One region of the Bradyrhizobium sp. HKCCYLRH1034 genome, then DNA from elsewhere that is predicted to be linked to it. Evidence: predicted binding sites of a transcription regulator. Region 1 holds the regulator's gene; each other region holds the start of a gene.
The links. Region 1 encodes LexA, which represses DNA repair genes until DNA is damaged. Its sites were predicted from a motif close to TGTTCNNNNTGTGTTCNG; they were not measured.
Positions count from the first base shown of each region.

Region 1 (3,205 bases):
ATGGCCGACGGCCGATTCGCCGCCCTGACCCTGCGCGCCGAGGCGCTCGCCGATGATTGCGCCCGCGTCGCGCTCATCGTCACCGCGCGCGCCGCGCCGTCATCCTGCGCGGCGGCCGTCATCGATCGCGGGCGGCTGCGGCAGCAGGGCGCCTTGATGCTGGTGCAGCGGGGCAGGAGCTTCGCCGTCACGCCGGCGCGCGCCGGCGGCACCGACCGCCCATGGTGGCCGGCGCCCGCCGAGGCCGGCGAGTTCGACACGACGCTGACGCCGCGCGCGCCGGCCGTGCGGCCTCAGGACGCGACGCCGCCGGAGACGGAGCAGGGCGAGGAAGACTGAGTGCCGGGCAGCTCGAACGTGCCGAGATGATACTCGGTGTCGCCAGGTCCATGTTGCCAAGTCCATCGAACAGCGAGGGGCTTTCGGCCAGCGTGAACGCAGCGCGCGGATAGCGTTGCCAGATGGCGATGTCGTCAGCCGTGACTGTCAGCCATCCGAACACAAGCATATTGCAGCCGGGCTCGGTGATCCCGGCGGCCTTGTTCCAATCGATCTTGTTGACCACGGCGGCAGGCTCCCCCGGCACATCATGCCGGCCGAGGGATGTCGTTCCTATTCGATGCGATGCCGGGGCGTGAGGTTCGCCTGAGAGGACTTTGCGCTTGCAGAACCCAAATCTCCCACGGTCGAAAGCTCGCTCACGACCGAGAGAAATGCCGATGCGGAGACCCCTCAGGTGATGCTGATGCGGCGAATCGGTGTGGCCTGCGAAGGCGGCACGTCCTCGGCGATGTCCGGGCGTCGCTCCGCCGGCTGCTTGCTGACCGGCAATTGCAGCACGGTGACGCGCTGGCCCTCGCAGAGCTGGGTCACCAGCACGTGGCGGCCATCGGCGAATTCGATCGCGTCGTGATGGCGATCGGGAATGTGAGTCTCGATGCTGTTGAACTTTGCGACGCGCTCGCGGATCGTCCGGGTCCAGAGCCAGCGGCTGTCGTAGCGGACGTCCTCGGCGAAGGCCAACTCGGTGCCGGGCAGCATGCAAACTGCGACGGTCGGCTCGCTCTCCAGCGCGAAGCCGCGGGTGGCGGTGCCACGGAAGGTCATCGAGATCAACGTCTCGCCGACCTTGGCGGGACGGGACGCAACCGCATGGAGGCTGTAGTCACACATCGGATCGCTCCTCGTTGAGAGATAGCCGACCCACGCTCCCCCCGGACAGGCGCAGGCCTCTATCAGAGTGGACATCGATGGTGATGTTAGCGCGCGCTTCGCGGCAATTCTGCGCTGATCTGCATCGCGTGTGCCCGCGGCCGATCACAAGCGTTTGAGCATGCCGCGCTGCACATCATGAGGTGCATTCGCGCGTGACGTATTTTGCTGGGCAGCCTCCGATCGGCGGCGAAAGCGCGTGCGCCCGCCGCCCATCGACCGATCCCATTCGCGATCAGTACTTGCGGTACAGCCCGACCAGCTTGCCTTGGATCTTCACCCGGTTCGGCGGCAGGATGCGTACCTCGTAGGCGGTGTTGGCCGGCTCCAGCGCGATCGATGCGCCGCGGCGGCGGAAGCGCTTCAGCGTCGCTTCCTCATCGTCGATCAGCGCCACCACGATGTCGCCGGTGTCGGCGGTCTCGTTGCGCTGTATCAGCGCCATGTCGCCGTCGAGGATGCCGGCATCGACCATGGAGTCGCCGCGTACCTCGAGCGCGTAGTGATCGCCGTTACCGAGCATGTCGGCAGGCACGCTGATGGTGTGGCTGCGGGTCTGCAGCGCCTCGATCGGGGTACCGGCGGCGATGCGGCCCATCACCGGCACTGCGACGGGGCGCTCGCCATCGTCCAGCGCGGGAGTGCTGGTGCGCACCTTGCCGAGATTGCCCTCGATCACCGATGGGGTGAAGCCGCGGCGGTTGTTGGCGGCCTGTGACAGCTCGGGCAGCTTGATCACCTCGATCGCGCGGGCGCGGTTGGGCAGCCGGCGGATGAAGCCGCGCTCCTCGAGCGCCGTGATCAGGCGATGAATGCCGGACTTCGAGCGCAGATCGAGCGCATCCTTCATCTCGTCGAAGGACGGCGGCACGCCGGCTTCCTTGAGCCGCTCGTTGATGAACCGCAGAAGTTCGTACTGTTTGCGCGTCAGCATCTCGACCTGGTCCCCGGTTTGTTGTCGTCCGAGTCCAAGAGCTGCGCCTCGCGCACAAACCGGCTGAGAGCGCCCTGGAGTCGGACCGTCATCGCGTCGCCCGCAACATACTAAAAACAAATCATGAACGGACACTATATGTTCGATGTGTGTTCCGCAATCCTAAAAATATGATGAACAGACCGGGCTTTACCGGGGAAGCGGCTCAATTCGGCAGGCGCAGGATCTCGCACGGGCTGCCGGCAGGCGCCTTCGGCGCAAACGCCGGCCGGATCACCACCGCCTGCGAGAGTGCGAGATTCCCAAGCAGCGACGAATCCTGCTGGCTCACCGGGGTCGCAACCAGCGTGCCGTCGGCGCGCTCTTCGAGCTGCGCCCGCAGATAGTCCTCGCGCGAATCGTTCGGCCCGAGCTCGCGGCCGAGCAGGGCGGCCTCGCGCGGCATCACGGCCTCGTCGCGGCCGAGCAGCCGCCGAATCAGCGGCACCAGGAACAGGAGGGCGCAGACATAGGACGACACCGGATTGCCGGGCAGTCCGATCACCCTGATGTCGCCGAGCCGTCCGTGCATCATCGGCTTGCCCGGCCGCATCGCGATCTTCCAGAACGCCATCTCGACGCCCTCGGCTTCGAGCGCCTGCTTGACCAGGTCGTGATCGCCGACCGAGGCGCCGCCGGTCGTGATCAAGATGTCGGCCTTGGCCTCTCGGGCCCGGCGGATGCCGGCGATCGTCGCCTCCATCGTATCCGCGGCGATGCCGAGATCGATCGGGGTCCCGCCCTCGTTGCGCACCAGCGCCCGCAAGGCGTAGCCGTTGGAATAGACGATCTGGCCCGGGCCGGGCGTCGAGCCCGGCATCACCAGCTCGTCGCCGGTGGCGAGCAGCGCCACCTTCGGCCGGCGCCGCACCGGCAGCGCCGGATGATTCATGCTGGCCGCCAGCGACAGGTCGCGGTCGCTGAGCCGGCGCCCGGACTTCAGCAGCACCATGCCCTGGTGAAAGTCGACGCCCGCCGGCCGGATATGCCGGCCCTTGATCGCGGCCTCGGTGATCACGA
Region 1 covers NZ_JBNPUW010000007.1:338,755-341,959, reverse strand. Annotated here, with positions in the region: gene ACQR0W_RS19290 (ComEC/Rec2 family competence protein) at 1-339, shown strand, start outside; gene ACQR0W_RS19285 (hypothetical protein) at 733-1,173, opposite strand; gene lexA (transcriptional repressor LexA) at 1,448-2,146, opposite strand; gene ACQR0W_RS19275 (molybdopterin molybdotransferase MoeA) at 2,352-3,205, opposite strand, start outside.

Region 2 (3,205 bases), 170 kb from region 1:
TGAGCAGCGAAGTTCCGATTCCTCACTGAACGTTGCGAGGCTATCTTCGAAGTCCCGCGGGCGAAGGTCCGCGCTAGGAATTGGGAACGACCCGGCCCGCCGCGAGTCATTTCCATGCCTCTGGCGGCGTTCCCCCATCTCGCTGGAGGCACTCCGTGTGGACTGCGGCCCAGCGTTCGACCCCTCGGGCGCTGGGCCCGTCCCACTGAGGTAGCCGGGTTTTCTCCCGGCTTCCGATCTCAGCATCAAGCCGCGCTGCGCTTGAGATGGCGGCCTTCCTTGACCTCTTCGATGATCTTGGCGCTGAAGGCTTCCAGATCTCCGGGATTGCGCGAGGTGATCACGCCCTGATCGACCACGACCTCCGCGTCCTGCCAATGCGCGCCGGCATTGGCAACGTCCGTCTTGATCGATTTGTAGGACGTCATCTTTCGCCCCTTGGCAATTCCGGTCTCGATCAGGAGCCACGGCGCATGACAGACCGCCGCAACGATCTTCTTGGCTTCAAAGATCTCCTTGATGAACCGCAGCGCCTTCGGCTCGAGCCGCAGCAGATCCGGATTGATCTGACCGCCCGGCAGCACGACGGCGTCGTAGTCCGAAGCAGACGCCTGGTCCAACGTCTTGTCGACCTTGACGGTCCGTCCCCAGTCCTTCTCATCCCAGCCCTTGATCTCGCCCGGCGCGAGCGAGATGATCTCGACGGTCGCGCCCGCCTGCTTGAGACGATCGCGCGGCACTTCGAGCTCGGATTGCTCGAACCCGTTGGTTGCGAGGATCGCGATCTTCTTTCCCTTGATATCCATTGGACTCTCCTGGCCATTCGACACCGCCGGCAACCTCGCGCTGGCCTCCATGTTCCGCCTGGCAGGCCAGGCGGATCGTCACAACTGGTCGATCGAGTCAGCGCTCGCCTGGGTGGAACCAGCCTGCCTATGGCGCCGTTTGTTTGGACGTCCCTGCCTTGAATGGATGGGCGGCGTCGAGCGGCACGGCATCGCTGCATCGGCGGATCGCAATCTGGAGGCGCTCGTGCCCTACGCATTGTTTGAGAATGACGAACAGATGACCCGCCCGTTTCGCACCGAGCGCGAGGTCTGGGAGGCCGCGGAACAGGCCGATCTCATCACGCTCGGCACGCATGGCGAGAAAATCCTCGACAACAATTTCGAGATCAAATCATGCGAGGCCACACCGGAAGAGCTTACCGCCGCGCCGCCGGACATCGTATTGCCCGAAGCTCACACGCCCGATGCTGATCGAGGGAGCCGGACTACCGACCAATCTTTCTCCTCACCGGCCAAATTGAAGATGCGGACGTCCTCATGACCCGGCGCAGGTTGGCCTTTGCGGCTCAGGTGTTCGTCGGCCATGTCGGTTCCTGGCCTGATCATCGGACTACGGACGAGCGGCGGATCGCTCGGCCTTACCGCCAGCGTCTCATGCGCGCCGGGCGCCGCGCTGCTTGCGAGGCAGTCGGCTCGCTTCCTCCAGCTCGAGCCGCTCTCGCTGTTGCCGCAGCCGGTCAAGCGTCTCCAGCATGTGGTGCAGAAGCACTTCGGCGGCCGCCGTCGAGGCCCGAGCTCGCCGTAGCTGCACGATTTCACGGCGCTGCCGCCCGACCCGGAGACGCATACGGTCGATTTCGGCTCGAACCACACATAGATCGCGCATGAAGCACCCGAGCAAGAGTAGGATCGCACAATAGAACAAAATAGGAACACTTTGCAAGCTTTCCCGTTGAAGCCGGGCAACAACGGGAGATCCCCATGGCCGAACAGCTGCAGAAAGATCCCGAGGACTGGGTGTCCGGAGCCGTTCCGATGACGGATACCCAAGCTTCCTACTTGAGAACGCTCAGCGAGCAGGCTGGCCGATCCGATCCCACGCGAGCGGAGATGACGAAGGCTGAAGCGTTCGAACTGATTGATGAGATGAGACGCGCCGCAGGGTTGGATTGAACCGGCATATTCGACTCACCAGGACGATGGGTCGGCAGATCGGTATTCCAATGTTGGCGATGCCGGTCCGAAGCTGTCGCGAATCAGAAATCGGTCGTTTAGTCTCCGCGGCATTTCGCGGGAGTCCACCATGGTTGCGGACAGTGACAGCAAGGTTGCCTGGCATCGCGCCCAGCTCAAAAAGAATCGCGCGACCTTGAAACAGATCGAGACGGCGCGGTTCACGGTGGGCGAGAGCGCCGATGCGAAGGCGCTTGAACAGACCAAGCGGCAGGTTGCGGAACTCCAGGTCAAGATCCGCGAATCCGAGCACCTCATCGCTCAGCACGACAAGCAGACGCGACGCCCGCTGGCGACCGACCTGCGAAGCCTCTCGAATGTCGCTTGGCGCAACTGGACCGGCAATGGCCCGCGCTGAGGGCTCGCTGCCATTCAGTCCACGATCTTCTGATGCACGCCTCCAGGCTGTTGCATAACCGTAGACACATTCGACGGCTGTGATTTGCCAACCGTCGGCGCCCAGCGCTTCAGTCGCTCATCGCTCCTGCTGATTGCATCGAGGTCGATGCGTCCTTCCGCCAGAGCCTCCTTGGCGCAGGCGAGCGCGCGGTGGAACTGGGTGCCGTCATAGGCCACCAGCAACAGATCGGCGCCGCCGTTGAGAGCCTCCACGACAGCTTTGCAGAGATCGCGGCCGTAGATCGCCCCCATCACGATATCATCCGTCACGATCACGCCCGGATAGTTCCAGCGGCCGCGAATGAGTCCCTCGAGCACGGCTTTGGAATGTGAGGCAGGCCGCTCTGGATCGATCGCATCGACCGTCACGTGACCGACCATCATTGCCGCGTGCGAGCCCTGCAGCACCTGTCGGAACGGCCGCCAATCCGACCGTTCCAAGACATCTGCCGGCGTGCCGAGCTGTGCCGAGAAATGATGCGTATCGGCTGCGACGCGCCCCAGACCAGGGAAATGCTTGACGGCCGCGCGGACACCGCTTGCTTCCAGGCCACGGACGTAACCGAGCGCAATGTCGCCAACCACCGCGGGATCGTTGGAGATCGCGCGGCGGCCGATCAAGGTGTGAAAGTCCAGTCGGTTGCGTGTCCAGCTCGGGCGAAGGTCGACGACCGGAGCCAAATTGAAGGTGATGCCGGCAGCCGCGAGAGCCTCACCCTGGGCGCGCCCCATCGCGAACGCATCCTGCGCGCGCCGCGAGGCCGGCAGATCGGCCAGCGTTGCGA
Region 2 covers NZ_JBNPUW010000007.1:164,504-167,708, forward strand. Annotated here, with positions in the region: gene ACQR0W_RS18490 (type 1 glutamine amidotransferase domain-containing protein) at 246-806, opposite strand; gene ACQR0W_RS18495 (hypothetical protein) at 796-1,329, shown strand; gene ACQR0W_RS18500 (hypothetical protein) at 1,372-1,593, shown strand; gene ACQR0W_RS18505 (DUF3072 domain-containing protein) at 1,770-1,961, shown strand; gene ACQR0W_RS18510 (hypothetical protein) at 2,092-2,379, shown strand; gene ACQR0W_RS18515 (glycoside hydrolase family 3 N-terminal domain-containing protein) at 2,394-3,205, opposite strand, start outside.
Region 2: the regulator LexA is predicted to act here: its motif matches at 1,706-1,723, upstream of ACQR0W_RS18505 (DUF3072 domain-containing protein).

Region 3 (3,205 bases), 120 kb from region 1:
CACCAAGGCGCCGCCGATGGTCGCGCAGATCCTGAGCTGGTCGGGCCTCTACGCCGGCATCCAGGGCGGCGGCGGCTGGGGCACCAGCAAGGAGACCTTCCTCGGCCGCTTCAATGCGCCGGGCTTCCTGGGCACCCAGAACTACAACACCAATGGCGGCTTCGTCGGCGGCGTGGTCGGCTACAACTGGCAGGTCGACAACGTCGTGTTCGGCCTCGAAGGCGACTATCACTGGGCCGACATCAACGGCCGCTCCGCCGTGGTCAATGCCGGCGTCGGCGACACTTTCTTCACCAAGCTGACCAGCTTCGGCGACATCAAGGGCCGCCTCGGCTATGCCGCCGGTCCCGCCCTGTTCTTCGTCAGTGGCGGCGCCGCGGTGGGCCAGTTGCAGCATCGCTATGACGGCGTGCCCGGCAACGTCTTCAGCCAGAACACCACCCGCTGGGGCTATACGGTCGGCGCCGGCGCCGAATACATGTTCGCGCCGAACTGGTCGGCCAAGCTCGAGTACAACTATCTCGACTTCGGCAAGAGCACGATCCAGTACAGCGCTGCGGCGCTCAACCGCTCCGAGTGGAAGGACACCGTTCACACGGTCAAGGCCGGCCTCAGCTACCACTTCGGCGGCCCGGTCATCGCAAAGTACTGATGCCTGCAAACCGACAGGTTCCGAGAAGGGCCGGCGAAAGCCGGCCTTTTTTGTTGCCCTGATGCCACCTTGCCGGCTCGCCACACCCGGAACCAAGTAATTGAGTGACATAGGCTTTCTGGAACTTGGCCGTAAAAACGCGGTTTGGGCGCGAGTGTGTCTTCAGGGTGACGGTAATCCGTACGGAACCGGGCTATAGGAACCTCGTCAACTTGAACGGGTGAGTCTGTTTCGTGCGTAAGCTTATCGGTGCGATGCGGACTTCGAGGAATAAAAATAAACTGGAGACTGGAATGAAGAAGATCCTGCTCGCGACCGTGGCCTTGGCCGCCCTGGCCGCTCCCGCTGCCGCCGCTGATCTTGCCGCGCGCCCGACCTACACCAAGGCCCCGGTTGCCGCGCCGGTGCTGACCTGGACCGGCTTCTACATCGGTGCCATGGGCGGCTACGCCAACGAGAATGCTGACTTCGCGGCCATGAAGGGCGGCTTCGCCGGCGGCACCGTCGGCTACAACTGGCAGCAGGGTGCTGTCGTGTTCGGCCTCGAGGCCGACGCCGCTTGGGCCGACATCAACGCAAACGTCGGCGCGCTCGGTGTCAACGCCGAGTCCAAGATCCGCGACTGGGGCACTGTCCGCGGCCGCATCGGCTACGCCTTCGGCCCGACCCTGCTGTACGCGACCGGCGGTTACGCCTGGGCCGACAACCGCATCTCGCTGACGGCCCCCGGCTTCGCCGCTGCCGACAGCAAGATCCACTCCGGCTGGACCGTCGGCGCTGGCGTCGAGTACATGTTCGCCCCGAACTGGTCGCTGAAGGGCGAGTACCTGTACAAGAGCTTCGGTGGCGAGAGCTACACCTTCACCGGCCTCGGCACGCTCACGACCGGCACCCTCAACGTGCATTCCGGTCAGGTCGGCATCAACTACCACTTCTAAGTTTTTGCCTCCGGGCCAACGCACACAGCCTCCGCTCTGCCAGAGCGGAGGCTTTTTCTTTGTGGGATCGTGCACAAAACAGGACGGAACCGGCAGCCTCCTGCCAGTCGCTGCCATTCCCTGAGCGCATTGTTGATGATTCGCTGACGGCACTGGAAATCCAGCTCCGTTCTTCCTACGTTCCGACCATACCTTTTCCCCCTGGCGTCCGATGGCCGGCTTCCGGCGAAACGCGCCTGCAACGATGGCGCGACTCTGCGCCGTGGGACGATCGTCATGGATGAAGTGCTCAAGGCCAAGCAGCGCGCGCAAGCCAACCAGTCGAGCCTGCGGGCCATCACCATCCGCGGCGCCCGCGAGCACAATCTGAAAAACATCGACGTCGAGATCCCGCGCGACAGGCTCGTCGTGTTCACCGGCCTGTCCGGCTCCGGCAAATCCTCGCTCGCCTTCGATACGATTTATGCTGAGGGCCAGCGCCGCTACGTCGAATCGCTGTCGGCGTATGCCCGCCAGTTCCTGGAGATGATGCAGAAGCCGGACGTCGACCAGATCGACGGCCTGTCGCCGGCGATCTCGATCGAGCAGAAGACGACCTCGAAGAACCCGCGCTCGACGGTCGGCACCGTCACCGAGATCTACGACTACATGCGCCTGCTGTGGGCGCGCGTCGGCGTGCCCTACTCCCCGGCGACCGGCCTGCCGATCGAAAGCCAGACCGTCTCGCAGATGGTCGACCGCGTGCTGGCGATGCCCGAGGGCACCCGCCTCTATCTGCTGGCGCCGGTCGTGCGCGGCCGCAAGGGCGAGTACAAGAAGGAGCTCGCCGAATATCTCAAGAAGGGCTTTCAGCGCGTCAAGATCGACGGCACCTTCCATGAGCTCGCCGAGGCGCCGACGCTCGACAAGAAGTTCCCGCACGATATCGACGTCGTCGTCGACCGCATCGTCGTGCGCCCCGACATCGGCCAGCGTCTCGCAGAAAGCTTCGAGACTGCGCTGAAGCTCGCCGAAGGCCTGGCCGTCATCGAGTTCGCGGACGCTCCCGCCTCGGCCGCGCCCGCGGAGGAGAAGGAAAAAAAGAAAACCGCAAAGATCCACGACAAGAGCGGGCCCGAGCGCATCCTGTTCTCGGAGAAGTTCGCCTGCCCGGTCTCCGGCTTCACGATCCCCGAGATCGAGCCGCGGCTGTTCTCGTTCAACAACCCCTATGGCGCCTGCCCGGAATGCGGCGGCCTGGGGGTCGAGCAGCACGTCGATGCCGACCTCGTCATTCCCGACAAGGACGTCACCCTGCGCAAGGGCGCGATCGCGCCCTGGGCCAAGTCGTCGTCGCCCTATTACCTGCAGACGCTGACCGCGCTCGGCAAGTTCTACAAGTTCACGCTGGACACCAAGTGGAAGGATCTGCCGAAGAAGACGCAGAACGCGCTGCTGCACGGCTCCGGCGACGACGAGATCAAGTTCACCTATGAGGACGGCGTCCGCGCCTACGACACCAAGAAGCCGTTCGAGGGCGTCATCACCAACATCGAGCGCCGCTTCCGCGAGACCGAGAGCGAATGGGCGCGCGAGGAGCTCGGCAAATACTTCAACGACGTGCCCTGCGCCGGCT
Region 3 covers NZ_JBNPUW010000007.1:222,459-225,663, forward strand. Annotated here, with positions in the region: gene ACQR0W_RS18725 (outer membrane protein) at 1-652, shown strand, start outside; gene ACQR0W_RS18730 (outer membrane protein) at 946-1,590, shown strand; gene uvrA (excinuclease ABC subunit UvrA) at 1,867-3,205, shown strand, end outside.
Region 3: the regulator LexA is predicted to act here: its motif matches at 1,758-1,775, upstream of uvrA (excinuclease ABC subunit UvrA).